DNA from 4 places in the Paenibacillus allorhizosphaerae genome. Region 1 is predicted to be linked to each of the others. Evidence: riboswitches for the same ligand, from Rfam matches in the RefSeq annotation. Region 1 holds a riboswitch; each other region holds the start of a gene.

Evidence for each region. Region 1 has a riboswitch for ZMP and ZTP ahead of ACFQI7_RS25115 (DJ-1/PfpI family protein). Riboswitches for the same ligand answer to the same signal wherever they lie in the genome.
Region 2: another riboswitch for ZMP and ZTP. It lies ahead of ACFQI7_RS07895 (serine hydroxymethyltransferase); the one in region 1 lies ahead of ACFQI7_RS25115 (DJ-1/PfpI family protein).
Region 3: another riboswitch for ZMP and ZTP. It lies ahead of rpiB (ribose 5-phosphate isomerase B); the one in region 1 lies ahead of ACFQI7_RS25115 (DJ-1/PfpI family protein).
Region 4: another riboswitch for ZMP and ZTP. It lies ahead of ACFQI7_RS07620 (bifunctional folylpolyglutamate synthase/dihydrofolate synthase); the one in region 1 lies ahead of ACFQI7_RS25115 (DJ-1/PfpI family protein).

What each region holds. Positions count from the first base shown of each region.
Region 1 covers NZ_JBHSRV010000008.1:56,857-64,209, reverse strand. Annotated here, with positions in the region: gene ACFQI7_RS25140 (nucleoside deaminase) at 1-85, shown strand, start outside; gene ACFQI7_RS25135 (amidohydrolase family protein) at 368-1,318, shown strand; gene ACFQI7_RS25130 (response regulator transcription factor) at 1,673-2,329, shown strand; gene ACFQI7_RS25125 (sensor histidine kinase) at 2,326-3,771, shown strand; gene ACFQI7_RS25120 (hypothetical protein) at 3,817-4,704, shown strand; ZMP/ZTP riboswitch at 4,841-4,919, shown strand; gene ACFQI7_RS25115 (DJ-1/PfpI family protein) at 4,980-5,609, shown strand; gene ACFQI7_RS25110 (NUDIX hydrolase) at 5,676-6,116, shown strand; gene ACFQI7_RS25105 (FAD-dependent thymidylate synthase) at 6,129-6,371, shown strand; gene ACFQI7_RS25100 (FAD-dependent thymidylate synthase) at 6,692-7,168, shown strand; gene ACFQI7_RS25095 (winged helix-turn-helix transcriptional regulator) at 7,278-7,353, shown strand, end outside.
Region 2 covers NZ_JBHSRV010000001.1:1,793,186-1,800,538, forward strand. Annotated here, with positions in the region: gene ACFQI7_RS07885 (xanthine phosphoribosyltransferase) at 117-710, shown strand; gene ACFQI7_RS07890 (nucleobase:cation symporter-2 family protein) at 743-2,071, shown strand; gene ACFQI7_RS07895 (serine hydroxymethyltransferase) at 2,279-3,592, opposite strand; ZMP/ZTP riboswitch at 3,655-3,735, opposite strand; gene ACFQI7_RS07900 (Dps family protein) at 3,802-4,239, opposite strand; gene trxB (thioredoxin-disulfide reductase) at 4,269-5,210, opposite strand; gene ACFQI7_RS07910 (aspartyl-phosphate phosphatase Spo0E family protein) at 5,411-5,596, opposite strand; gene ACFQI7_RS07915 (DUF1961 family protein) at 5,777-6,430, opposite strand; gene ACFQI7_RS07920 (AraC family transcriptional regulator) at 6,628-7,353, opposite strand, start outside.
Region 3 covers NZ_JBHSRV010000012.1:15,681-23,033, reverse strand. Annotated here, with positions in the region: gene ACFQI7_RS29340 (serine hydroxymethyltransferase) at 1-737, opposite strand, end outside; gene ACFQI7_RS29335 (TIGR01440 family protein) at 777-1,346, opposite strand; gene rpiB (ribose 5-phosphate isomerase B) at 1,374-1,832, opposite strand; ZMP/ZTP riboswitch at 2,026-2,106, opposite strand; gene ACFQI7_RS29325 (low molecular weight protein arginine phosphatase) at 2,188-2,772, opposite strand; gene ACFQI7_RS29320 (manganese efflux pump MntP) at 2,975-3,538, opposite strand; gene ACFQI7_RS29315 (L-threonylcarbamoyladenylate synthase) at 3,623-4,690, opposite strand; gene spoIIR (stage II sporulation protein R) at 4,713-5,546, opposite strand; gene prmC (peptide chain release factor N(5)-glutamine methyltransferase) at 5,642-6,550, opposite strand; gene prfA (peptide chain release factor 1) at 6,543-7,353, opposite strand, start outside.
Region 4 covers NZ_JBHSRV010000001.1:1,730,145-1,737,497, forward strand. Annotated here, with positions in the region: gene ACFQI7_RS07600 (proline--tRNA ligase) at 1-62, opposite strand, end outside; gene ACFQI7_RS07605 (hypothetical protein) at 490-1,020, shown strand; gene ACFQI7_RS07610 (type I glyceraldehyde-3-phosphate dehydrogenase) at 1,102-2,103, opposite strand; gene ACFQI7_RS07615 (stalk domain-containing protein) at 2,290-3,117, shown strand; gene ACFQI7_RS07620 (bifunctional folylpolyglutamate synthase/dihydrofolate synthase) at 3,239-4,579, opposite strand; ZMP/ZTP riboswitch at 4,626-4,705, opposite strand; gene ACFQI7_RS07625 (class I SAM-dependent methyltransferase) at 4,826-5,560, opposite strand; gene ACFQI7_RS07630 (GNAT family N-acetyltransferase) at 5,691-6,248, opposite strand; gene ACFQI7_RS07635 (TolB family protein) at 6,519-6,902, opposite strand; gene ACFQI7_RS07640 (hypothetical protein) at 6,911-7,353, opposite strand, start outside.

The DNA of each region.
Region 1 (7,353 bases):
GAAGCGGACGATTCCATTCCAGCATATGCATTCGTCTCGCAAACTCGAGCCATTTAACATTTGGGCCCAAAAACATAACGGTTAAAACCATAGAACAAGAGCCGATTTCTTCGCATTGGGAGATCGGCTTTTTTCACATTCGAAAACAGGCTCCGCAATCGAAATACGATTTGCCGGATGCTAATGTTGCACGGATCGATCAGCGAACATTTATAAACCAAACATTCCCTTTACCGCGCCAGCGGACAACACTTAAACTAAACATAATATCGAAAACAAATGATGAGTCCTGTTCGGGCAGCATTGCATGGACGGAGACGAAGATCGAGCAGTCGTATGACACTGCTGAAAGGAAGGCGGGCAAACGATGGGCTTCAGGCCGGATTTGTTTCACAAATACAAGCATCTTGGGCTTATTGATGTACATAATCACGATGCGGATTATTATGCAGAGAAAGGCTCGATCGCTATATGGGAACGATACCATATCGATAAAACGGTACTATTCGGATCGATTTCCGAACCGGCCGCGATGGTCAGCGATAAGCGGTCCTGGAAGGCGTACACGAAATATCCGGAGAAGTTTTATCCGTTCTTTTCCGGCTTTTCCATGTATGATGAAGGAGCGCTTGCCGTTGTAAAGGAGAAACTGGAAAAAGGGTACTACGGCGTCGGAGAGACGGTAGCCGCCTCCACGTATTCTCCGCTCACTTCGAAATTGCAATGGAAAGCACAGCATCCGATGGACGGCAACCTCCCGGCGATCTACGAACTTTGTGCACAATACAAGGTGCCGATATTGTTACATATCGATCCGCCTTTCGGGGAACCGATAGACAGGCTGAAAGAAGCGCTTCGCGCATTTCCGGACACGAAGTTTATATTCGCACACGCCAATGTATATAATCCTCCGGAACGGATGGAGAACCTGCTTAGCCGCCATACCAACCTCTATATTGATTTTTTCGCAGGGTTTACCGTTTATGACCCTAATAATCAATATGCTTTAGAAAGCTACATTCCGCTCATCCGAAATTATTCCGAACGATTCTTTTTAAGCACAGATTCCGCCACGGCACGAAACCTCAATTATGAAAAGGCGATTAATGCGATGTACGAAGTCATCGACTTATGTGAAGATGAAGCGATCGGCGAGCAAATCGCAAGACGAAACTTTCTGGAAATCATTGAAGCGCAGCCGGCGACCCGGACGCAAATCGACTTAATCGAGCGCAACGCACTGGAGTACGATATGAAGGCTATGAACAAGCGAATGGCCAATGAACTCATCATTGCGAATAAGCTGGATGAACGGTAATAATCATTGCGAGGCTGCCGCTGGCAGTCTTTTGTTGCGTGCAAAAAGCCCTTTTAACGCTATAGATTGCTCCCCAACTCGAGCAAAAGCTGGAGTTGCAGTCCCGCACAAAGAGTGAATTTGGTGAGCGATTGTGCAACTTTCATCCGTATGTGAACGTTGTTGTAAATGAAGACATTCTCATCAATGGATTTGGACAACCTGCTGCTCGCCAAAGATGAAGCCGGTCAAATGCGTTGGTACGCTGCTGTTGTTCGGCCCATGTGAAGGTCAAATCCGTAACAAAATGCCGGCGCGCCTCGCCCCGCGATGTCTATTTCTTTCATGTGCTACAATAATACCGGAGGTGGCTTTATGGCGCATATTCTCATCGTCGAAGACGAACAATCCATAAACGATCTTATTGCCATGAACCTGGAACTCGTAGGCCATACCAGCGAACAAGTATATGACGGCGACGAGGCGCTTGTATGCTTAAACAATCATACTTATTCATTGATCATCATGGATGTTATGCTGCCGGGATTGGACGGCTTTCGTCTGATGGAGCACGTCGATCAGGATACGCCGGTCATTTTCCTTACGGCAATGGGCAATTTGTCCGATAGGGTCAAGGGGCTAAAGCTTGGCGCGGACGACTACATCGTAAAACCGTTCGAAACCGTGGAGCTGCTGGCACGCATTGATGCGGTGCTTCGCCGGATTCAGCGGGCAACGCCACTATTTTCGCTTGACGGTACGGTGGTGAATTTGGATAGCCGGGTGATCACCGTGGACGGCAGTGAAATTGAAATGACGCTCCGGGAATTCGAACTGCTGGAGACGCTGATCAAAAATAAAAATATTGCGCTGTCCCGCGAGAAGCTGCTTCATCTCGTGTGGGGTTATGATTATATCGGTGAGACGAGAACCGTTGACGTACATATTCAAAAACTGCGCAAAAAATTAAACTGGGATAGCCGAATAAAGACGGTGTATAAAATGGGATACCGGCTTGAGGCAAGTCCATGAAATTTTGGCAAAAAACGTTTATCGTCATCCTTGCGGTTTTTATCGTATTCATTAATATATGCCTGTACCTCATCGCCAGATACTATTACACCCTGGATATGAAACGTGACGCCGACAGGGCGCTCGGAGAATATCATTTTATATCGAAAAGCGTTTACCAGACGCTCGACAGCATGTACTTCAGGGAACAAACGATACCGGTGCCCGACTATATGCAAAGTTTTATGCGTTCCTACGCCGATTATTACGCAAAGCAGCATGTATATTTGGAGCTGTGGAACGCCGGTAAGCCGATTTTCTCGAATACACCGTCCGACGCCGATAGCCATGCTACAATCCAAAGCCTTATTCAGGATGCGGACGATTCCAAGATACAGATGATTAACGACATGAACTATTTGTTTATTACCGGTAACGTTAGCGATCATGATGGTAAATATACGCTTGTGTACGTGCGCGATAAGTCCGAGCTGTATGTGGCCCAATCCCAGCTTACCCGTTATTTGATCATCGTAAGCATTTCAATGGAAATCGCGCTAGCCTTGGTGCTGCTGCTTCTGCTAAGGAAACTTACCTCTCCGGTACGAGCTTTGCAGAAAGCCGCTTTTGAAATCGCCGGCGGCGTATATGATCGTAGAATAAGTATCGCGGGCAAAGATGAATTCCATGAACTTGCCGTAAGTTTCAATCAAATGGCGGCAAGCATTCAGGAGAAAATATCCGAGCTCGACCAAACGGCGCAAAATAAACAGCGTCTTGTCGACAATCTGGCACATGAACTGCGGACGCCGCTAACGGCTATACGCGGGTATGCGGAATATTTGCAAAACGCCAATGCCCGTGAACAGGATCGCATCAAGGCGGCAAAATATATTTTGAGTGAAACCGACAGGATGCAGAGCCTTGCGTTCAAATTGCTGGATCTTGCGCTTTTAAGCAACAGTACCATCGATTTGCATCCCATTGTTCCTTCACTGTTGATAGATTCGGTGAATCAGGCAGCGGAACAGAAGCTGAGTGAAAAACATATCAAGCTGGATGTTTCCTGTATGCTGCATGAACTGACAGGGGACCCGGTGCTGCTGCAATCTTTGCTGATCAACCTCATCGACAACGCAGCGAAAGCTTCTACTCCGGGTTCAACCATTCGCTTATCCGTCTATGGCGGCGCTGTCCCCATCCTGGAAGTGCAGGATTTTGGCTGCGGCATGGAAGAGGAACAGATCGCGCTGGTGTGTGAACCGTTCTATCGCGTGGACAAAGCACGTACCCGCCATGCGGGCGGCGTCGGACTGGGGTTGTCGCTTTGCCGGCAAATCGCTATTTTGCATGGAGCGGAGCTGACGATACAATCCCGGCCGGGCGTAGGTACGACGGTGCAGGTCATTTTTACAACTCCTTTACAACTCTCTGAAAACTCGATGATATCGGGCGGGCTATGATGGTTTCGTAGTACTACAGAACAAGTTGAAGAGGAGACGATCGGGATGGTAAAGGTCAATAAAACAATGAACAAGGTATGGGTATTTAGTGTAGCTGCCGCGCTGATTGCCGGGAGCGGTGTAACCATGAATTTCATTTTGAGCAACAAGACGTTTGCGGAAACCGGCAAACAGGTGATCGAATATCAGCCGGACCCTTTGCAGAAGACTGTTGAAACGCCAGGTAAGACGGAAGCCAAAGCGGAATACACAGTGATAGACCAGTCGAAATCTTTTACAAAAGATGAACTGATGGATTCGCCCAAAGTAAAGGGACTTAGTCCGGAGGCGAAGGAGCAATGGGTCGACGGCATCCAATCCACCTATATCCCCGGGGATAAAGATCTTTCCGCGGAACAAGCCGCGGCCTACGGGGCAGCCGTACTCAAAAAATCGTTTGCCGCAAATCTTAGCGGTTACACGGCCCGTGCCATGTTTTTAGGGGGATCTCTCCCAGGTACCGACACCTGGACGATTTCATTTGATCCGGCGAGTTCATCCGGTCAACCGAACGGTTCTACCACAGCAGCTGCAAAATCATTTAATGTTTATATGAACGCGGTTAGCGGTACGATCATGAATGCCAGTGCTTTCGACGGGTCATCAGTCTCTACGCCGAAAAAGGCGGATGTGAACGACCCGGCATGGCGCGAAACGGCGGAGCAAGCGGTGGCTGTCCTGCTGCCCAAAAATATTTCCATCGTCAACAGCAAAGTGGTATCGTCACAAAGCCCCAATTTCGGAGTGCCCGTCCTGTGCGAGCTGTCTAACGGTACTGCCTATGTTGTAGGCATATCCGGCGAAAGTAAGGATGTAGTCAACCTGTACTTTTTCCAAGACGGATATGATGGCAGCCTGGAAAACTCGATCAACAAGCAAAAAGGGATGAAATAAATAAGCGTCAACCAAGAGGCACTGAAACGGGCTGTTGTTTCCATAGGGAACAGCGGCTCGTTTTCACGTTGGGACGGAACGAAACGATCCAAAAATGATATTGAGATTATTGAAATAATCTGTTAGCTTAATGGTAACGAGTATGCGTGACTGGCGTAACGCAGGTCACTGCGGGGGAGCGCATATTTCATAAGCCGTACGCCTGGGCAAAGCATTTGATCGTTCGATCAGGTGCTGTTTTTATTTTCAGACAATGAAAGGTCAGGTGCATGGACATGAAGATGGCTTTCGTTTTGTTTGACAAGATGACGTCATTGGATTTCATCGGCTTTTACGAGGCGGTGTCATGGCTAAAGATTCTAAAGGCCAGAGAAGGCGTGTCATGGGATCTGTGTGCCAATAAAGACGAGATAACGGATGACCGGGGGATGACACTAAAAATACAACATGTTCTCCCGGATCTATCCGGATATGACTTGATCTTTATTCCCGGCGGGATGTCCACCAGACAACTGAGATACGATACGGAGTTTATTTCCTGGATTCGGAGCGCAAGCGATGTGGAATACAAAGTGTCGGTTTGTACCGGGGCTTTGCTGTTAGGGGCGGCGGGATTGTTAACCGGAAAACAGGCTACAACGAACCCGTCTGCCTATGAGCTGCTGACGCCGTATTGCGCGGAAGTCGTTAAAGCCCGCATCGTCCGGGACGGGAATGTGTTCACGGGCGGCGGCGTCTCCGCCTCCATCGATTTGGGGTTGTACTTCGTCGAATCTTTAACCAACGCGGATATCGTGCAGCACGTTCAAAAGATGATGGACTACCCGTATTATCGGCCAGGTCAATTGGCCAATGTGGTCATGCCTTACGGTTCGCCTCGAAACGCATCGCACCCCTTCAGGTAAAGCCGCTATAGGCTGGACTTTGAGTCGATTATATGCATAATATTGAACAACCCAAAGGGAGGGGAGGTGATTGAAACGGAATACGCCTATGGAGGTATCGTATTTAATCATGAAGGGAAAGTACTTATGCGAAGTCCGAGCGGTTATTGGGGAGGGTATGTATGGACATTTGCGAAGGGTGGAGCTGACCCGGACGATCGATCGCCTGAAGAAACCGCATTAAGGGAAGTTCTTGAGGAAACCGGGCATGAATGCATAATCGTCGCCCCGATCCCCGGGGAGTTCCAATCGGATACATGCGTAACGAAATATTTCTTGATGAAGCCGGCAACGCGTATAGTACCGCATGATCACGAGACGCAGGAAGTGCGATGGGTGACCCCGGACTATGCCTTCGATATGATTCGGCTAACCAAGACCGAAAAGGGGAGAAGCCGGGATTGGAACGCTCTGCAGAGCGCAATTCAAACAAAATTATTATACAAGCAATATTTTAGACCATTTTGAGGGGGAAATCGAATGTCGTTTATAAAAGTGCTGAATGAAGGTTATGTGCGGCTGGTGGATCATATGGGTTCCGATTTGACCGTTGTCAATGCCGCCCGAGTATCCTATGCCAAGGAATCGCCGGAGCTGAGCGAACGAGACATCAAGCTGATCAAATTCCTTGCTCGCGAAGGGCATACGTCGCCATTTCGTCATGCGATCGCGCAATTCGAGGTATATGCGCCGCTCATGGTAGCTCGGCAATGGTTAGATTAATTGTAGATTATCAGTATAGCCTATACGAAAATACTGGAAGTTACAATATAGCCCCAACGGTCAGTGATGATCGTTCGGAACCGCGTGAACTCAGGGAACGTCTAAGGCCTAAAAAGCTATGATAACCCTGAGCCGAGCCTTATATAAGTGGTTACGACTGCTAATAGGGAAGGTGCAACGACTATCCTTTAAGGAGTAGGGTTCAAGCGAACTCGAAGCGCGCGGCATCTCTAAATCGAGATGATGATATAGTCTGTGCTTGCAGGAAACTGCAAGAGATATGACGGAAGCGGTCATGTCGTAACATAACAGGGAAATATGTGGTCGGCTCCGCCCATTATGAAGGCACCGGCGACAGCCTGGATGCTTGGAATGAGTCAAGCCGCCGTTACATTACCGAGGAACCGGTATTCTACATCCCGCAAGCCGATGAGTGGAGGTCCAAGCCGGAGAATTCCAAACAGGGGAGCGGGGATCCAATCGCTTGGGAACTGGGCGAGAAGCATACACGAGAGTTGATGAACTACATCGAGCTAGGGATACAAAAGTACGAAAACGCTTTGGCCGACGGCATTTGCGCCGAGCAAGCCCGATTGTTTTTGCCATCTTACGGCATGTATGTACGGTGGTACTGGACCGCTTCCGTTCAATCGGTTGCACACTTTTTGGCGCAGCGGCTCGAGCACGATGCTCAAAAGGAAATTCAGGATTACGCCAAGGCGATTCTTGAGCTTATCAAGCCGATTTATCCGATTTCTCTAGAGCAGCTCATTTCGGATGGAAGCAAGGAAGGTTAATCGTGGTTAATGAAATATCGACTCAATTGTTTCCCTAACGCAGGATACTTTCGTTGCTTGCAAAGACGTACTTGAGGCGATATCGTTAAGGCAAGGAGGCGTACGAACGATGTCTACATCAGGTAAAACCTACAATACGGCGGTGGAAGCAACGCTTGAAGTCATCGGGGGCAAGTGGAAGCCGG
Region 2 (7,353 bases), on a different contig from region 1:
TGCGCCGCATCGGCTCAATGTCTGTGTATCACTCGAAGTATCTCTCCGCTATCCGGAGCCGGTTCTTCGAGTTTTTTTGTTTTGTTACCCACTTTTACCCTGCTCAGGAGGCCCACGTGAAGCTTTTACAAGACAAGATCATACAAGAAGGGATCGCGCTCAGCGATCAAGTATTGAAAGTAGACGCTTTTCTGAACCACCAGGTCGATCCGGTCCTGATGGCCGAAATAGGCAAAGAATTTGCGGCAAGATTCCATGCGGAACGCATCACGAAAGTATTGACCATCGAGTCGTCCGGCATCGCCCCGGCGGTGATGACGGCGCTGGAGCTGAAGGTCCCGGTCATTTACGCAAGAAAAAGAAAATCGCTGACGCTCCGCGAAGATCTGTACACCGAGAAAGTATACTCCTTCACCAAACAGGAAGAAAGCGAAGTCAGCGTATCCAAAAAGTTTCTTTTCGCGGGAGAACGCATTCTGATCGTCGACGATTTCCTCGCGAACGGCGAAGCAGCCTTCGGATTGGCGCGCATCATTGAGCAAGCGGGCGCGGTCGTATCGGGCATCGGCATCGTCATTGAAAAAGCGTTTCAACCCGGCGGCGACAAGCTGGCGGCCGCGGGCTACCGTGTAGAATCGCTGGCTCGCATCGCTTCACTAGGCAAAGGGCGCATCGTCTTTGCGGACGAACGGCAGCATCAACCCGTCTAACGGAAAAAATATAATGTGAAAGGAACTTTCCCATGTCCGCTCCAAATCAACCGCCTTTACGCCGCTTTTCCCTCGGCTTGCAGCATGTGCTCGCCATGTATGCAGGAGCCGTCATCGTGCCGCTGATCGTAGGCGGCGCGCTCAAGCTGACTCCGCAGCAGCTCGGCTATCTCGTTTCGATCGACCTGCTTACTTGCGGCATCGCCACGCTGCTTCAAGTATGGACGAACCGTTTCTTCGGCATCGGCTTGCCGGTCATTCTCGGCTGTACGTTTACCGCCGTCGGCCCGATGATCGCCATCGGCGGCGAATACGGCATTTCGGCCGTCTACGGTGCGATTATCGTCGCCGGTATATTCGTCGTTATTTTTGCCGGATTGTTCGGCAAGCTGATCCGCTTTTTCCCTCCGGTCGTTACAGGCACCGTCGTTACGATCATCGGGGTGACGTTAATTCCCGTATCGCTCAACGACATGGGCGGCGGGCAAGGCAGCCCGGATTTCGGCGCTCCGTCGAATTTGCTGCTCGCTTTCGGCGTACTCGCCCTCATCATTGTCATGAACCGGTTGTTCACCGGCTTTTGGCGGGCGATCTCGATACTTCTCGGCCTGATCATCGGTACGATCATCGCAGCCTTCATGGGCAAAGTATCGTTCGCTTCCGTTGGCGAAGCTTCCTGGTTTCATATGGTTCAGCCGTTCTACTTCGGCGCACCGACGTTTAACGCTTCCGCCATCATCACGATGGTTCTCGTAGCGGTTGTCAGCTTGGTCGAATCGACGGGCGTCTTCTTCGCCCTCGGCAAAATGGTCGACCGTGACATCCGCTCGGAAGATTTGGCCCGCGGCTACCGTGCGGAGGGACTAGCCATCGTCCTCGGCGGTTTGTTCAATGCGTTCCCTTATACGACGTACTCGCAGAACGTGGGACTGCTGCAAATGAGCAACGTGAAAACCCGCGACGTCATTATTACGGCAGGCGGCATCTTGGTCGTCCTCGGCTTGATCCCGAAAGTAGCGGCCATGACGACGATCATTCCCGCACCGGTGCTCGGCGGCGCTTCGATCGCCATGTTCGGCATGGTCGTATCCTCGGGCATCCGGATGCTCGGCTCGCAAGTAGACCTCAACCGGCACGAGAATTTGCTGATCATCGCTTGCTCCGTCGGCATGGGTCTCGGCGTAACGGTTGTTCCGCAGCTGTTCGACCGACTGCCGCAAATGGTGCAAATTTTGACTGACAACGGCATTGTTGCCGGCAGCATTACGGCGATCGTATTGAACCTCGTGTTCAATGTTGGACGCAAGCAGGACGCCGGTGCCGCCGTTCATGAATCCGCAGCCGTCAAGAAAGCGGGATAGCAACGCGAGGAACAGCAAATGGTCATTTCCTGATATAACACGAACCTCTATCGCAGACGCGCAAGTTTGAAGGCGCCTCGATAGAGGTTTTTTTTACATTCCGGACGTAATCCGCATTGAACGCTTTCTATTTATTTTATAACGTATCCATATTCCAGCCGTTTATGAATTTAGTGTCTGCATGGCGATATCCGATCAAATCCGGGTTTATACGTAAAATGGTTCCGAAGGAAACCGCCCCATGAATTGCTCGATTTCATCGCGAACGCGCTGCAATTCGGCTTCATTCTCCGCATGACGGGTCGCTCGGATGATCCATTCCGCCACATTCGCCATATCCTGATCTTTCATCCCGATCGTCGTAATCGCCGGTGTCCCCAGCCGCACCCCTGACGGATACCACGGCTTCGTATCGCCGGGGATGGCGTTTTTGTTCGCTACGATGCCCGCCGTCTCCCATCGCTTCGCCAGCCAGTTTCCATTCTTCGCGCTAAGACCGTTAGCGGAGCCGACGACATCCAGCAGCAGCAAATGATTGTCCGTTCGGCCGCCCATCAGTTTGAAGCCTTCCGCCTTGAGCATCTCCGACAGCAGTTTCGCGTTGCGCACCACTTGACCTGCATACAGCTTATAGTCCGGGCTCATCGCTTCTTTCAATGCAACCGCCATTGCCGCAATCGTATTCATGTGCGGCCCGCCTTGTAATCCGGGGAATACAGCCCGGTCGATCGCGGCGCCGTACGGTTTCTTGCAAACAATCAGACCGGCGCGCGGGCCGCGAAGAATTTTATGCGTTGTTGTCGTCACAATGTCCGCATGGGGAAACGGGTGCTCATGATAGCCCGTTACGCACAGGCCGCAGATATGGGCAATATCCGCCACCAACAGCGCACCGGTTTCCCGGGCGATTGCTCCCAATTGCCGGAAGCTGATTTGCAGCGGATAGGCCGTCGCGCCGCAAATAATCAGCTTGGGCGAATGCTGCTTCGCCAGGCGGCGAATTTCTTCATAATCGAGCTCATAGCTTTCGTTCAGACGATACTGCACGGCATTGTAATAATGCCCGGTAATATTCACGTTGTGCCCGTGCGTCAAATGTCCGCCGTAATCAAGCGCCAGCCCGAGAAACGTATCGCCCGGCTTTAAAAAGGCGCTCAATACCGCGAGATTGGCCGGCGCGCCGCTCAGCGGCTGGACGTTGGCGTGGTAATCGCCAGGATTAGGCGTGAACAGCTGCAGCGCGCGCCTGATGGCAAGGAGCTCCAATTCGTTCGTATGCTCCTGCCCCCGGTAATACCGGCCGCTCTGCTGCTCCTCACGACTGCCGTTCGACCATAAATACGGATAGCCTTCGGCATATTTGTTCGTGTAAGAAGTGGCTAGCGCAAGCTGCACCGCCTTGGAGCTGTAATTTTCCGAAGGAATCAAGCTGAGCGTACGGCGCTGCCGCTGCGTTTCGGCCGATACCAGTGCGCCGACCTCCTGATCGTACTTCGTAAGATAGCGAACCGCGTTTTCCATACCATCACTCCCGTTTTTATTGTTTAAGTAAAAACAAAAAAGAGCACTTCATCTTTCGATAAAGTACTCGCCCAGGCGTTCGGCACTTGGATTCCGCGTGCTCCCCCATGGTTCCCCATGTTCCGCCAGTCACACACGGCTTTTTCACTTGTCACTATAATATGGAATATTCTGAATATTGTCAATCGCGGGCGACAAAAATAGGTATGTTAGCCGAGAAATGCCGACAGCATCCAAGTATGTTTCTCAAGAGATGAATAGATCGCCAGGAACATGTCTCCGGTTGTCTCGTCCCCTTCTTTGTCAGCCAACGCCATTCCTTCTTTCAGCTCGGCCAGCAGCCGCTCGAAATCTTGCACCGTCGTCGCTACCATCGCATTCGCGTCTTCGTTCCCGGCCGCCTCGGCAACGGACGCCAGCTCCAGTGCTTCGCGCATCGTCGCGACAGGCATGCCGCGGAGCGCCAGCACCCGCTCCGCCAATGCATCGATATGAAGCGCCGCTTCGTTATACAGTTCTTCAAATTTTTGATGCAGCGTAAAAAATTGATTACCTTTGACATACCAGTGGTAATTGTGCAGCTTCACATACAATACCGTCCAGTTGGCAATTTGCCCATTCAATGCTTGAATCATCGTCGTACTCATTGGTCATCCCGCCTTTTTATGAGAATTGGTTACACCGTAACTTGGGCCGCTTCCACTTCGTCCAAAAACTTCTCGCAGTCGAGCGCCGCCATGCATCCGGTTCCCGCTGCGCTGATCGCCTGCCGGTAACGGCTGTCCTGCACGTCTCCGCAAGCGAAAACACCGGGAATGTTCGTTTCGGTCGTGCCGGGCTTTACGAGAAGATAACCGTAATCGTCCGTCGTCAGCTGGCCGCCGAGAAACCGGGTGTTCGGCGTGTGGCCGATCGCCACGAACAGGCCGTCCGTCTCGATGATTTCCTCTTCACCGGTCTCGTTGTTTCTCAACTTCAGGCCGGTCACGCCCCGTTCCCCGGCCACCACTTCCAGCGGCGTCCGATTCAGGCTCCAGCTGATTTTATCATTGTTGCGAGCCCGATCCTGCATGATCTTCGAAGCGCGAAGCTCGCTGCGCCGATGAACGAGCACCACTTCGGAAGCAAACCGTGTCAAATAATTCGCTTCCTCCATGGCCGAATCGCCGCCTCCGACGACGATGATCTTCTTATTGCGGAAGAAAAATCCGTCGCATGTCGCACAGGTGCTCACGCCGCGGCCGACATTTTCTTTCTCCCCCGGAATGCCGATATATTTGGCCGACGCCCCGGTGGAAATAATGACCGACTCCGCTTGCACTTCCCCGATGCCCTCCACCTGAAGCGTATACGGCCGCTTGGAGAAGTCGACTTCGTTGACCCAGCCGGTTTGAAAACGGGCGCCGAACCGCTGCGCTTGCTTTCGCATATTGTCCATCAGCTCGGGCCCCATGATGCCGTCAGGAAAGCCCGGAAAATTTTCAACCTCCGTCGTTGTCGTCAACTGTCCTCCCGGCTCCGGTCCCTCGATGACGAGTGGCGCCAGACCCGCTCTTGCCAAATAAATCGCGGCGGTCAGCCCCCCGGGGCCGGTGCCTATGATAACGGATTTATACATATACAGTTCCCTCCTACTCATTATATTTATACTAAATCTAAATTTATTTACACACCGATCATACCACTGGAAATCATTTCTTTCATGAAGAAATAATGAAACCTCCATGAAGAAATCATGAAGGTTTGGGGAAGCCAGGACCGCTATCATATTGTATGCTTTTCCATTAATCCGTCGTATGATCGAAAGCGACATGCCTGTCAACAGGACCAGCTGTTCAGCACGCCGATTGTTTCCGGCTTGGCTTTCTGGTACACCACGATGTACTCATCCAGCTGCCTGCTGATTTCGAGTACTTTCTCATGATGAAGACACCCGTACTCCGCCGCTTCTTTGATCATCTTATAGCGAAGAGCCTCAATCTTCTCTTTCAAATATAGTTCCATGTTCCCACTCCGTTCTAACTACTGTTATAAAGTAGTATAAAACAGAGCGGTTGTATTATGCTGTTGCATTTTGTCGATAGTTAAAAATTTGCAAAAAAATTTCAAAAATACATATTTTTTGTGAACATTTGTTTCATATTGAAAACATAAGGAAGAATTTTGGCGCCTCCTTGTCCAACGCTATACAGAATACACTTTCAAGTTTGCATATTCGCCAATGAGCGGGGCCATTTGACGAAACCCGATACGGCCTTGGCCAAGCGTCTCACCGAACGTATGCCCGTCATCTTCCCATTGAAGCACGGTCAAGCCGTCCACCGCAAAGGAAATGTTTCCATTCCGCTTCTCCAACTGAAGCCGGTACGCGCGAGTTGCATCGTCGACGTCCGGGATCGGATCGGCGCCCTGCGTAACCAAATGAAAGCCGTAGCTCTTGCGCAAATTGCATGTATGAAAAGCGCGCTCCTCCGGCCATCTTCTGCGAAAATAAGAGAGATGATACGCGTCCATATCGCCATGATGATACATCTCATACTCCCCGGTGCGAGGTGTAAGCGTCGGGGAGAACAAGTCCGCTCCCCCTTTGCCCTGAGCCGCAAAAAACAGAATGCACAGACCCGGCTCGCGAATCGGCCGAAACTCCCATTCGATACGAATGTCGGGAGGAAAAACGGCCGGACACCAAAAAACGAAATTAGATTTTTGCCCTTCGGCCGGGTCCTTCACGCTCTCCAGCCGCATCCGGTTCAGCGGAAACGAAACGGCGGCTTCGCCCTCCAGTACAAAATCGCGAATATCATCGCTTGACGCTAGCGCATTCTCATATATCAACATGAAATTCACTCCTGACTTTGCCTATTTAAAATGGACTTCTATCTTGTACATACGGGCAATTTCGTCCATTCGCCGATGTTCTCGACAAAGAACGTGAGTTTTCCCCATAATGGCCTCGCTATCGACAAAGGAACTTATTTCGACCGGCTTGTGCAAATCGGAGCCGTCACATAGAAACTTCTCGTGCATGCGTTGCCTCATCGCTGCTGTGCCCGTTTTCGAAACATGCCGGGGGTGCAGCCTTCTTTTCTGGCGAACAAGCGGGAGAAAAAGGAGCTGTCCGCAAATCCGACGGCAATCGCGATCGCTTCGACGCTGCGATTCGATTCGAGCAGAAGATGCTTGGCTCGTTCGATTCGAATTTGATGCAGCATTTCCGTTATACTTACTCCCGTTTCCTGTTTAAAAATGCGGATAATGTGCCGCTGGCTCAAATTAAACTGCTGCGCCAAGTCGGACACCGTAATTTTCAGGGCAAAATAACGTTCCAAGTACGTTCCGATTTTTCTGACGACGATTTCATTGCCGATTGACCTTGTAGGACTGATCGGCTCCGTCCCTGCTCTACGCTGGCTGAACCGGGAGAGCAGGATCAAAATCTCGGTCAACTTGTTGCGCGCCACAACGAGATATCCGGGCGGCTCGTGCTTCATCTCATGCAGCAGATCCTCCAGTAGCGCCAACATGGCGGAGGACTCCCGGCTGCTTAGCGACAGGACGGACGTGAACGGTTCATGTTCTTTGAACATCGGGGTCAAGTACGGGAGTCCGGAAACGGACGGCTGATCGGTCAAGCCGGCACGGACAAATTGCGGCATAAACATGCAGTTGATAATTTCCAGCCCGCTTCCTTCCTCCACCCGATATACATGCGGTTCCCCGATAGGAACCACATATATATCGCCGGCATGAATCGGATAGGT
Region 3 (7,353 bases), on a different contig from region 1:
ATCGCGGCAGCCCACGGCTTGCGGCACAAAATCATCCCGCCGCGCGGACCGCGAAGCGTCTTGTGCGTCGTCGTCGTTACGAAGTGCGCGTGCGGCACCGGATTCGGGTGCAGACCGGCAGCAACAAGGCCCGCGATATGCGCCATATCCACCATGAACAGCGCGCCTACGTCGCTTGCGATTTGGCCGAGTGCTTCGAAGTCGATGATCCGCGGATAGGCGCTGGCGCCGGCTACGATCAAACGAGGCTTATGCTTGAACGCCGCTTTGCGAACGTCCTCGTAATCGATGCGGGAATCTTTCTCGCTAACGCCGTATGCTACGAAGTTGTACAAAATACCGGATGCATTGACCGGACTGCCGTGCGTCAAATGACCGCCGTGCGCCAGGTTCATGCCAAGCACCGTATCTCCCGGCTGCAGCGCCGCAAGGTAGACGGCCATGTTCGCTTGCGCACCGGAATGCGGCTGCACGTTGGCATGGTCGGCGCCGAACAATTGCTTCGCGCGGTCGCGGGCGATGTCTTCCACGATGTCCACATACTCACAGCCGCCGTAATAACGCTTATTCGGGTAGCCTTCCGCATATTTGTTCGTCAGTACCGTCCCCATCGCCTGGAGCACCGCTTGGCTGACGAAGTTTTCAGATGCGATCAACTCGATTTTGTCGCGTTGACGGCCGAGCTCGAGGTTCATCGCCTCGACGATTTTCGGATCTTGGTTACGCAAATGTTCCATGATGTTTCAATTTCCTCCCCATAATGAATGATCTATGTGTTATTCGCAAGCACCGCTGGATTCCGGAGCCTGCTGCTCATACACTGCTCTTGCGCCGCCGATCAGCTTCGGCCGGGTGAAGGCTGCGGCGACGGCCGCTTGTCCAATGGTTCGAACCCGAGGTCGGAACGGAACCGCCACCCGTTTCAAATGCATGCCGATCAGCGTGCCGCCAATGTCGATGCCGGCGTGCGCCTGCACCGTCTCTACGACGACCGCATGGCTCAAATGCTTATATGCGTAAGCGGCCATGGAACCTCCGGCTTTCGGCACCGGAATGACGCTGACTTGCTCCAATCCGTACCGCTGCATCGCTTCCCGCTCCATGACGAGCGCCCGGTTCAAATGCTCGCAGCATTGATATACCGGATAAAACCCGCATTCCGCTCGAACGGCTTCCACCGCGTCATAAATATGCTGTGCAACCGTCTCGCTTCCGGACGTGCCGATATGCTGCCCGAGCACCTCGCTGGTGCTTGTCCCGATGACCACCAGTTGGCCCCGCTCCAAGCGTCCTGCCTGCACAAGCTCGCGAACGATCTGCTCCACTTGCGTGCGAATGTCCGTCATCGCGTTCTGCTCCCTGTACAAGTAACGTTACGATTGGACTGCATATTTGTCTTCCAGCGCCTTCACTTTCCCTACGCGGTTTTTGTGGCGTTCGCCACCTGAAAAACCGGTCTCCAGCCAAATTTTGACGATCTCCTCCGCTACGCCGGGGCCGATGACGCGCTCGCCAAGCGATAGCACGTTGGAGTCGTTATGTTCGCGGGTCGCTTTCGCCGAAAACAAATCGTGAACCAAAGCGCAGCGAATGCCCGGCACTTTGTTGGCGGCAATCGTCATGCCGATGCCCGTTCCGCAAATCAAAATCCCTTTGTCCGCCTCGCCGGATGTGACCTTCTCGCATACGATCGCCGCATAGTCGGGATAGTCGACCGACTCGCTGCCCATCGCTCCGTAATCCTGCACTTCATGTCCGAGCGATTCGATGAACGGCTTGAGCACATCCTTTAAGCGGTAACCCGCATGATCCGCACCCATTGCAATTTTCATATTGTTTTCGCCTCCCAGCTATATGCAACTGCACACCGACGCTGCGGCGGTTGCAATTGTCCAATCATTTGCAACTGCGGCTCCGTGACAATGGCAGTTGACGATCCATACCACTCTCATTATAACCGAAACCGGGCATTTTAGGGCAATAACGCAAAAAGAGCATGACACATGCGGAGATCCGCATTGCGATGCTCTTTGCCCAGGCGACCGGCCGTATGTTCCGATGCTCCACTGTGGTTGCTTCCACTCGTCGCCAGTTACATCGGACCCTGAATTGTTATACGCTTATCATAGCCGATTCGGCGTTCGCTGTAAAGCCTATCTTCCCGTAGCGAACGAGGAGCGGCGAATGTCAGTCCAATGCTTTGAGCTTTGCCGTCAGCTTGATAAGGCAAGCCTCGATTTCTTCCGCACACTTGCGGTAGGCGTGCAGCGGCCCCCCGAACGGATCGGCAATATCCGGCGACGGAAGCTCTCCCCCTAAAGTTCGCAGCTTCGCCTGCTCCGCTTCCGAGATCGGTTGCGCCAACGCTTGTTTCAGCTGCAGCTCGGTCACGAAGCTTTCCAGCTCCGCCAGTTTGGCCGTTTCTGCCGGATCGTCGTGCACATATTCTTTCAGCGTGAAGATTTTGTCTACCGCCGCCGGGTACAGCTGAATCGTGTGCCTTTTATGCGAAGAAGTCATGGTCAAGACGAGATCCGCCCATTCGATCAACGGCTGAGACAAAAAAGTCGAATGCCTGGGCCCCTCGGCTCCACGCTCCTTCAGTACGGAAGCCGCATGATCGGACGTCGGCGTTCCGTCGTAAGCCGCCACTCCCGCAGAACGCACCTCGTATCCGGTTAAATTTCCTTCCGCCAGCAGCTTTCGCAAAATGCCTTCCGCCATCGGGCTTCGGCAAGTATTCCCGGTACATACGAACAAGATCCGGTTCATCGGTTTCTCCCACCTTTCTTACGGATTGCATCTTGCTTTCCCTGTATAACAATCCTGTAGCCCTCCTCGTGATCCGAGAAGCTTTGTGTCCATGGCAAGAAGCTGCCGCGCACCGAAACGTTATTTTCGAAGAGCCCCGAATTCGGGCGCTCTTCTTATTTTACCCTAAAATGGCCCATTTATGGGCCAGTCTTTCGCGGGGTTACAATAAAAATTTAATGCCGAAGGCGAGCAAAATAACGCCGCCCAGCGCCTCGCCATATTCTCCGATCCATTGCCCTACGCGCCGCCCGAGCATCAGTCCGATCACGGACATGAGGCCGCCCATCGCTCCGAACATCAGCACAGTCAGCACGGTATCTCCCGCGAACATGCCGAGGGAAAGGCCGACGGAGAAGGAGTCGATGCTGACGCTAAGCGAAAACAAAATGAGTCCCCAAAAGCTGCGGTGATCCACGGAACGAAACTCATCCGAGCGGAGCGAGCTGTACAACATATGGGCACCGAGCAGGACGAGCAGGATGCCGCCGCAAAGCGTCGCAACTTGTCCAAGCAGCGCGCTGATATAGCCGCCCATCAGGATGCCGCCGAGCGGCAGGATCATATGAAAAAGAGCGATCACTGCGCTAATTTTCAATACATCGAGCTTGCGTACCCCTCTCATGCCGATGCCGAGTCCCAGTGACAGCGCATCCAGACCAAGGGCCGCGGCCATGAGCCAAATGGTCACGAATTGCCCCCATACCAGCGGCGATGTCCAATCCATGCTTCCCCTACCCCCTGTCCTGTTCCTAACCAACATATGCGGACAAGGGGCAAAACATGCTTGCATCGCGGAGCGCCTAAGGGCCTATATGCGAACGATCCGGCCGCCGGCCGCTTTGCGCAGCCGGTTCATGACGGCGGCGCCGATGCCCTGCTCGGGGCACGCCTCCGCGGCGATGAAGCTGACGCCGGCTTCATCGAATTCGCGCAGCGCGGCGTAGAGCCCGCGCGCGACGGTGTCCAGGTCGCCGAGCGTGCCGCAGGCGACTTCATGATCCGCGCGGAGACGGCCGGCGTGTTCACGGTACGTGAAGACGCCGGTGCGCTCGCCGCGCGAGCGCGCTTCATCGAGCTCGCGCTGCATGCGAGCGAGCACCGGTTCAGCGGCGCCGCCCTGAACGAGCACCATCGCGCCGCGCGGAGCGTAGTGCGCGTATTTCATCCCGGGCGCGCGCGGCGCCTCGGGCTCCTGCTTGTGTTCGTCTGCCGAAGGCTCGAGCACGGTGACGTCCGGCAGCGCGGCGCGAAGCTGCGCTGCGATGATCCCGCCGGGCCGCAGGATGTGGAGGGCGCCGTCCGCGCCGAATTCGACGACGGTCGATTCGAGCCCGACGCCCGTCGGCCCGCCATCCACGACGCCGGCGATGCGGCCGTCGAGATCCTCCAGCACGTGTGCCGCATGCGTCGGGCTGGGCCGTCCCGAACGGTTCGCGCTAGGGGCGGCGACGGGACATCCGCTAGCTGCGATCAGCTGCAGCGCGACCGGATGGTCGGGCATGCGAAGCCCGACCGTCGGCAGCCCCGCGGTGACCAGCGGGGACAGCACGCCGGGAAGCACCGGCAGCACCACGGTGAGTGGGCCCGGCCAGAAGACGTCGAGCAAACGCGAAACGGCCTCATCCGGCGGGGCGGTGAGCTCCGCAAGCTGAGACCTTTCGGCGATGTGAACGATTAGCGGGTTGTCGGACGGTCTGCCTTTCGCCGCGAAGATCGCCGAAACCGCCTCCGTATTGGCGGCGTCGGCCCCAAGGCCGTATACCGTTTCCGTAGGAAAAGCGACGAGCTTCCCTTCTCGGAGACTTTCCGCCGCTTCCCTCAGTCCATCGGCGTTGCCGCCGCTTGCCGACAAATCAATCTTCCAAACCTTTGTCATACCTATCCACCCTTTTCTTTCGTCACGCAAACAGGGAGCCGACCTTCTTCAGCAAATCCCACAGGAAGAAGCGGATTTCCGGCTTCGGCGCCGATGCGGATGCCAGTTGTTCCTCAGCCTGTCCCGCAGCATCAAGCGCCTTGCCTGCACCTTTGGAAGCGCCCGCTTCCTGAACCGTTTTCCCGTTAGTCGCCGATTTTCCCGCATCCGCCGTTTTGCCTGCGGCGGTTTTTGCGTCTTTTGCAGGCTTGCCTGCTTTCGTATCTTGACTTGCTTTATTGTCATCGGCCTCATCCGCGGCTGCGGCATGCGCCGTATTTTTCTTTACCATCATCTCCGAGTCGACGAAGCAGAGCGGAGGAAACAGCACGCACCACCAGTTCTGTCCTTCCGCAGCACCGATCGAGACGCGCAGCGCCTCGTAATCGCCGGCCGGATATACTTGGTTGCCGTACATTTTCGTCGGGAACGGCACGACGCCAAGCTCCACTTTATAGTCGTAGTCAAATCCGTTGCTGCGCAGCGTCTTGCCGACAAGCTCATGCAGCTCCGGCAAATGCTCACGCACCACGGCGCGCGCCGCTTCGATGCCTTGCGGCTCCGTCACCCAGCCGTTCATCTGCTCGATAATCGCATCCCGCACTTCCCGCTTTACCCACTGGTCGGCAGGTGCATCGGAATTAGCCAAAATACGCAAACGGATCGACTCCTGCGGGATGATATCGCTTGCCGTCTCCGCTTGTTCAGCCGATGCATACAGCATGGCGTTTGAGCGATTGGATTCCCAGCAAGTCATCATCACCATCAGAGCAAAAGCGATATAAGCATATCGTTTCCAACCGAACCGTTTGACCATCATCAGCAGCCCCTCTCGAACTCTTGCAACTCTAGTTGTCAGTATGTCCGAATTGAGAGAGTTTATACGTATGAGCCTAGTAATCTATTAAAATATTATGCTAGTGACGGCTTCCGGTAGGCGATCACATGCCGCTCGATGCCCGCCAAATCGGGGATAACCCGGACTTCGTCCCAGTCCGCCGCCTGCTCCAGCAGACGTCTTACCTCGCCGGCTTGCCCCTGCCCGACCTCGAAGCCCACGAGCGACGGTAGCGCGGGCAGCTCCGCCAGCTGCGATGTCAGCCTGCGGTACAGCACGAGGCCGTCGACGCCGCCGTACAGCGCCGTTCGCGGCTCGTACAGCCGCACCTCCGGCTGCAGTCCCGCTTCATCCTCCTCCGGGATGTACGGCGGATTCGACACCACGGCATCGAGTTTTATGCCGCGTTCAATGTACGGGACGAGCAAGTCGCCTTCCATGAAGGCGATTCGCTCCTGCATCCCGTTTCGCGCTGCATTGGCCTCAGCCACTTTCAACGCGTCGGGCGAGATGTCGGAAGCCAGTACGCGCCATTCAGGGCGCTGCACGGCGAGGCTCACAGCGATCGCACCGCTGCCGGTGCCGACGTCGCACACGACGGGACTCTCGCTCTTCCGTGCCCCGGTTTCCCACAGCCGCCGTCCTAGCGTTACGACCGCTTCGACGAGCAGCTCCGTCTCCGGCCGCGGTATGAGCACCGCCGGCGTAACGGCAAAGGGGAGCCCGTAAAACTCCTGCTCCCCGATCATATATTGCACCGGCTCGCCGCTCGCCTTGCGCTCCAGCAGCCGCTGCCAATCGGCTTCCCGCTCCTGCGGGAACGGCTCCGGCCAGCGGAGCAGCAGACCGCTGCGGTCTTCGCCAAGCAGGTGCTCCAGGAGCCGCTGCGCGTTTGCTTCCGGTTCCCGCACCCCGCGCTGCCGCAAAAAAGAAGAAGCCTCCGCATAGGCTTCACGTATCGTTAACCGCCGCGTATCAGACACCGGCGTATTCTCCTTTATCCATCAGCTCGGTTTGCGAAGCGATCGTCAGCGCCGATATGATCTCGTCCATATCGCCGTTCAGCACCGAATCAAGCCGATGCAGCGTTAAACCGATCCGATGATCCGTCACGCGGCTTTGCGGGAAGTTGTAGGTCCGGATGCGCTCCGAACGGTCGCCCGTCCCGACTTTGCTTTTCCGCTCCGCCCCGTACTTCTCCATCTCTTCCTGCTGCATCTTGTCAAAAATCCGGGCGCGCAGCACTTGCAGCGCCTTCTCTTTGTTGGAGTTTTGCGATTTGCCGTCCTGGCACGTCGCCACGATGCCCGTCGGAATGTGCGTCACGCGCACCGCCGATTTCGTCGTGTTGACGGACTGGCCGCCCGCACCGCTCGAACAAAACGTATCGACGCGAATATCCGCGTCGTGAATTTCAATATCGAAATCTTCCATCTCTGGCATGACGCCGACGGTCGATGTTGACGTATGAATCCGCCCGCCCGATTCGGTCGTCGGAATGCGCTGTACCCGGTGCGCCCCGCTCTCGAATTTCAGCTTGCTGTACGCCCCTTTGCCGTTCACCATGAAGATGATTTCCTTGAAGCCGCCAAGATCGTTCATGTTCGCATCGAGCACCTCGGTGCGCCAGCCTTGAGAATCGGCAAACTTCGTGTACATCCGGTACAAATCGGCCGCGAACAGCGCCGCCTCATCCCCTCCGGCCGCGCCGCGGATTTCCACGATCACGTTCTTGTCGTCGTTTGGATCTTTCGGCATCATCAGCACTTTGATGCGTTCCTCGAGC
Region 4 (7,353 bases), on a different contig from region 1:
ACGGCTTCGGCATCCGACGGAGCTTCACGTAACGTGCTGGAAAATAGGGACGACTGTCGCATCGAAAATCACTCCTTCTAAAAATGAAATGAAAAACAAAAAGACACATTCATCAGGGACGAATGTGTCGTGGTACCACCCAGTTTTAATCGCAGGCAATAGCGATCCTCTGCCCGATTAACGGTCGGTGCCGGCAGCGGATACTCGATTTCACCGCTACAGCTCGCAAGGCGGGGAGCATTCATTCGTATGGAGAAGCCTTTCACCCGGGGGCTTCTTCTCTGTAACCGACGATATGAACCTCATGTCCTTGGTCAAAGCCATTGTTTTCGTAATTTGCTTTAATTTACACTATTTGTAGCGCATAGTCAACTAATAAAGCCCCTTGCATCATGCAGCCGAACGTTTTGCAGCTTGATTCATTGCAACCATCGCCACCCGAATTGCGTTTATAAACTAATAGACGAAACGGATAGAGGGGGCTGTACGATGGATTACATACGGGATTATGCGATGTATACGGCCATTTTCGGCATATTTAGCTGCAGCTGGTTCGGCTGGGCGCTGGAAAACCCGAGACCAAGCTGGCGCCTGTATCTCGGCATCGCTTCCGGCATTTCGCTGCTGGTTGGCTTATTCGGTATTTATTTAAGCATAACGCATTGGGACGCAGGCACGGCCTTGTCGGAGCCCGGCGCATACGATCATTACTTGCTGTTCGTCTTCATTGAGTTTTTCTTGGCTGGTATCGGCGCTTTCTGGCTGCTAAAAAATAAACGTAGTAATGTTGTCGCTCCATGGATTGCTTTTATTGTGGGCGTTCATTTTTTCTGGCTAAAAAGCGTATTTCAAGATGCCGGCTTATATCTTCTGGCCGTACTTCTCATCGCGGTGTCGGTCATTTCATTATTCGTCTCCAAAAAGCTTAACGTCGCGAGCAGTGCGATTACCGGAATCGGCGCGGGTACCGTGCTGCTCTGTTTTGCGGTATTGGGATGGATCCGCTTCGTTACCGCCTGAAATCAGACTCCGCTCGCATTCATGCCAAGAAGCCTTTCAACCGAAAGGCTTCTTATCCGTTGTTCCTTCGCTAACATTATCTCATTGCCGGGAAAAATAAAGTGCTGCTTCCACCAATCGGGTGGCGTAGCCCATTTCATTATCATACCAAGCAGCAACGGATAACAAGTTTCCATCGAGTACTTGGGTTAACGGAAGATCAATGATCGATGAATGGTGTTCGCCAACGATCCGGGCGGAAGAAAACTCGTCCTCAAGGACGGATAATATGCCGCGTAATTGATCGCTACTCGCAGCCGTTCTGAACATTTCATTCACTTCTTCACGCGAAGTGCTTTTTTCCACTTGCACATTCACCTCAACGATGCTGCCGGTACGAACGGGTACCCTGTACGCTTTACCGGTAATATTGAGTTCCGGCCATATAAATTTAAGCGCTTTGGCTGCGCCCGAAGAGGAAGGAATAATGTTCTCGGCCGCCGCCCAGGAGTCTCTCATCGCATTCATAGGCTGGTCGGTTAAAGATTGGCTGTTGGTGTAGGCATGCACCGTAGAGAAAAATCCGCTCTTGATCCCCAGCTTTTCCCCGATGATTTTCACTACCGGAGCCAGCGCATTGGTGGTGCAGCTTCCCATGCTAATAATGTGATGCTGTGACGGGTTATAATCTTCCAAGTTAATGCCCGGCAGCAGAATCGCATCGCAGTCCTCCATCGACTTGCTTGGAGCGCTTACGAGCACTTTCTTTGCCCCGCGATCCAAGTGTGCCTGGGCGCCGCTTCGAGTCGTCGCTCTTGCCGTACAGTCGATAACGACGTCGACGCCCAGCGCTCCCCAATCCGGCAATGCGTCTTTCGAATTCAGATATGCAATCTCGTTATTGTCTATGATGAATCGATCGGATTGAGCCGTTACATGGCCCGGATACTTGCCGTAGTTCGTATCGTATGCAAACAAGCTTGCCAATGCTTTACTGTCTTTAATATCGGAGATTGAAAATGGAACAAACATGTTTTTTAAAAGCGCGGCTCTCGTGGCCGTTCTGCCAATTCTCCCGAATCCATGGATTGCAATGTTTCCCATACTATCGCTCCCTCTCCTATCATTTATGGGACATATAATGTCCCGTAGGGACTTATTTCGTCCACAACTGAATTATACCACCCTTTTTATGGGAAATCAATCCCGTTTCCAATGCAACAAAGACCGATCGGACTGCGTTTATTTGTTAGAACGATTAACGTTTAAAACGATGGAGTGTGTGCCGCCTTGAAAAGAGTTCCATTAACGCTTGCGATGAGCGCCGGCCTGCTGATCGCCGGTACGACGACCGCTTTTGCGACCGATGCCGTGAAAGCCGTGTTATTTCCCATTCAAGTATTCATCAATGGGAAAGCTCCGGCGCTTCCTGCGGAAAGTCCGGTCCTGAACTACAACAATCAGACTTACGTCCCCCTCCGATTTTTCTCCGAGCAGCTCGGGCAGCAGGTCGAATACAACCAAGGCCGGACGAACGAGCAGAGCAGCGTAACATTGGGTTCTCCGGACCGCGGTTCGGCGGGGCAAGCATGGCATTTGACCTACTTGATGCAGCCCGGCAATCATAGAGATGCTCCACTCTCCCTCATGTTGAACATGAAGGAAGTAAATCCTGAGGAAAACAAGCCTTTGGAAGACCGCAAGTATCAATTTCAAGCTTCGATTTATAACGTCGGCGAGCAGGATCTGGTTCTGTTAAACGGGTTCAAGATCGATTTGGAAATGGTGAGAGGAAGCGAAGACGGAAACAGGGAGGTCGTATGGGAAGGCTCCATCGAACACACCCCTTTGAAGGACGGCCCGGCCCATATCAACGGGCTTCCGATTCCCGGAGCGAATAACGACATGTTTTGGGGCGTTCAATCGCCGGCCTGGAGCTGGGATGGCAAGGATCGCAACGGCGCTGCGCTGAAGCCGGGATCTTATTTTTTAAGACAAAAGGAAGGCGCTCATCTGCAATATACGATCATGAACGGATCATCCGAAATTCAGATGCATCAATTCAATCGCAGCATGGCTAACGGGATCGCCGGTTTCGACATACGCCCTCTCCCTTAAATGAAGCAAGGCTGCCGAGCTAAGAATATGGCCGGCAGCCTTGCTTTGCATATAACCGTATCAAACGTCGAAGTCCGATTGCTGCAACAAGCCACAGCCTTATTGTGGGGAAGCGCTCGGGTCAAAAGCCTTTATATGATTCCACCTTATATAGTATCCACGATCGGACATCGGAAATAAGGTACAGCGTCCCGGAAACCACGGCAAGGTCATCTTTCTTTGTTACATCATAAAGCAATTTCAGCGCGTTCTTCCATTCCGGCTCCACATACATCCGGATTTGCAAATGATGTTCATCGGCGATGCGCCGCGCCAATTGAAGTAGATCGTTTGCAGGCATCTGATTCCGAAACGCCGGTTCGGTAACAATAAGCGTATCGACTAACGGTAACATGTGCTTGAGGTATTCCGTATGCTCCTTCGTATTCAGCATGCCCATCATCAGGTTCAATCGATTATATGAATAGATCGTACGCAGTGCATCCGCGAGCGTCTGAGCTCCTTCCGGATTATGCGCTCCGTCAAGTACGATTCGCGGTTCGCTGGAGACCATCTCGAGCCGGCCGGCCCACTCCGTTCGGGCTAATCCTTCTTCGAGCCCGTACAAGCTTATGCCGTGCCCGGCCCGCAATACCTCCAAAGCCATGAGCGCAACCGACGCGTTCTTGAATTGATGCCGTCCGTTCAGCCAGATTTGCAACCGTTCACGGCGCCCGAACGCGCTCCGGAAGTTGAAAACTTGCTCGTTAAGCTTGGAGGATACCTCCTCAAAATCGAAATCCCGCTTCAACAAATACAGTGGGGAACCTTGAGCTTCACTACGCTGCCGAATGACTCCGATCACTTCTTCCTGCTCCACGCTGCTTACGACAGGGATACCGCGCTTGATAATGCCGGCCTTCTCGTAGGCAATCTTTTCGAGCGAGTCCCCCAATACGGCCATATGGTCATGACCGATATTCGTTATGACGGAAACGAGCGGCGTAATGACGTTCGTCGAATCCAGCCTGCCGCCTTGACCTACTTCCAGGACGACGAAATCGGGCCGAACTTGGGAAAAATAAACGAATGCCATACAAGTCGTCACTTCGAACATCGTAGGGTGACCAAGATCGGACTGCGCGACCTCATCCACTAAAGGCTTCAACCGATTCGTAATCGCAAGCACCTCGTGCTCGGGGATATCTACGCGGCTGCATTTGATCCGGTTCGTGAAACGTTCAATGCATGGCGAGGTGAACGTTCCTACCGAGTACCCGCTTCTTAGAAGCATCTCTGTCAAGAACGCACACGTCGAGCCTTTGCCGTTCGTACCGGCGACATGAACGAATGACAGCCCGCGTTCCGGATGCCCCAGCTTATCGAGCAGCATGTCCATTCGTTTCAAGCCCGGTTTGATGCCGAAAGGAACGATCCCCTCAATCCAATTGACAGCCGTAGAAAAGTCTTTGAAATGATCCATACGTGCACCTCCTAGAAAATAAAAAAGCATTCGATCCGAAGATCGAACACTTTGCCCAGGCGTACGGCTTTGTCCGTATGTGCTCCCTCGTGGTTCACCACGTTTACGCCAGTCGCACATACCAAATATTTACTCTTATTATAGTCGACCGGCTGCAATAAGCAAGGCTTTTTTCAAAGCGAGCCTCGTTCGGTTTCCTTTCATTCCCGTAATCAAATGTGTTTCTTCGCGACGATGGCGATTTCATCAGGCAAATACGATTTCATTGTACTGCCCTGCACTTCCGTTTCGACCATGCGTTCTATTGTAAAACCGGCTTCGGAAATCGCATTGACGATATCGGCCATCGTATGAAAAATTATTGACGGTCGGCTTGTTCACATTGACACCGAACCTTCTTCCGGCTGCGGTTGCGTCAAATCGATAGTAATGCGGCGCTCTGTCGTGATAACGGCGCTTAATCTCCAGCATTCCGTTATTTTCTTGCAACAACTTGCTCAACGGATGCACTCCTGCATATAATACGCGTCCCCCTGGTTTCAACACCCTGTACCATGTCTTGAACGCTTTCTCGATGTCTTCGTACCAGACCAAATAGGTGGCGTAAACGATATCGTAGGCGTCATTCGGGATGGGTGGCAAGGTTTGGGCATCGGCTACTTGAAAATCCACGTCCAAATCCATGATTGCGGCATTTTTCTTAGCGATTTCGATCGCTACTTCGCGAATGTCGCACGCCGTCACCTTTGCGCCCAAATTTGTCCACGTGAATGCTTGGCTGGCATCGCAGGCACAGCAAGTGTCGAGCAGTCGAAGTCCCCGAACATCGCCCAATAGACGAAATTCAAAGGAATCGTCCACCCCGCCTTCGGCAAAAAACTTGTAATAATCGGGCCTGTCTTTCAGAATCGCTTCCATGTATTCCGGGTGGTACGCATCCCACTGCTTTTGGATCATGAGGAGATGGTCGTTTTCTTTCACAAGCTTCACTCCTTCCAGTGGGATTATTATACAAACATGACGCTGCGTACCAGTAGAGAAACTTCCGTTTGAGGTTAAACTTTACCCGTGCATGTTCGAAGCAGGAGCAGTCTTCCCGCCAGTCAGCGCCTTATTCGCTGACCATTCTATACATGAGAATCAAATCGATATAGCTGCCTGAGCCGAGCTTGATTTGCCGCATACGCCTGCCCTCCTCCAGAAAACCAAAACCTTGATAGAGCCGGATCGCATGCTCATTCGTAGAAAATACCTCCAGTCCGACTTTTTCAATGACCGGGTGAGATTCAGCCCAACCCAGCATAGCGGAAATCAATAGCTTTCCAATCCCTTTTCCCCTCCACTGACGAAACAACATCATGCCAAATTCACCATAATGAGCTCGCCGCTGCAAGGAGGGTGTATGAAAAACGAGCCAGCCGGCGACCTCGCCGTTCACCTCAGCGACGATGAACAGTTCCTTTTCGCTTCTGGAGATTTTATCGATTAAACCGCGGTAGCTTTCTTCCGAATTGCGCAATTCATGAGGCTGCGTGATGACAAATTCGTTCTCGTCCACAACCGATCGCTGAATATGATAGGCGTTCAAAGCATCTGCGGGCGCTGCGGACCGGATGACAACGTGCTCTCCCGTTGACAGGATCTTTTCAATAATCGGGATCGTGGCCATGGTTTTCACTCCCTTTCATTCCTATCGATCGGTCGCTATCTTACGGGGTATTTCCGGTCGAATCTAACTGAAACGTGTTGGTGATACCTCCAGGTTACTCGAACAGTTTATTTTATTCATTCCCACTCCGGTTCAAGTCCTCGATAAGGTACAGTAAAATAAAAATATCCGCCATTATAAAATTCCCGGTAACAAAAAAAAGCCTTGGTGAGAGAATGTCACCAAGGGCAAACGATTCGTTTCGTGAGTGATATTGATTCACAATACCGGCTACAGCACTGAGTCAATATCTATGCAGCCGACCCGTAAAAACCCGCTTTCATCCTCATAAGTAAACGCCACCTTGCTGCTGTCGGGACTGAACGACGGATGGGGATGGCCGGGATGATGCTTCCAGCGGTCGATCTCGCACAGAACGGCGGACTTGCCGTTCCGTACGTCGGTTAGCACGATTCGGCTTCGCGTCCCTCCAGGTCCCGTATCCGATACGGTCCAGCGCCCGTCGGGGCTAACGGCAGCGTGCCAATGGACATGCTCGCTGTTGACGCAGCCCCAGCGCTCCCCGTCCTTCGTTACGTAATATATTCCTGTCGGAGTCAGCGGACTGACTCCGTATTTGACGAAATACAATCGCTCGCCGTCATGCGACCACATTTCGTGGCCTACGCATTCGCCGACCGTGCCGTCATCCAGCCGCTTCTGCTTGAAAATATTGTCCGCCTTGCCTGTCTTCGCATCGACAACCCAGATCCGGTCCGGTATGTGCTCGGTCGCTCCTTCATGCGCGTAGAAGATGAGACCGGATAGACCGGATTCACCATGGCGTGGCTCGCTATCGGAAACGGCTTGGCAAACAACGGGTCGATAGCAACGCGCCATTCGCCGGTAGGAACGTCGATTGATAATACAAGCGTGTGCTCCTCCCGGCTGCCTATGACCGATACGGTCATGCAATCGTTTGAGATCGACACGGGACCGACCAGTTTCATCTCTTCATCGACCGTACATATTTCGCGAACGTGAGCACTGTTGTAATCGACGGCAAGAATTTTGTTGCCGACGCAGTAATAGTAATGATCGTCGGACGCGGATGTCCCCGCCTCGT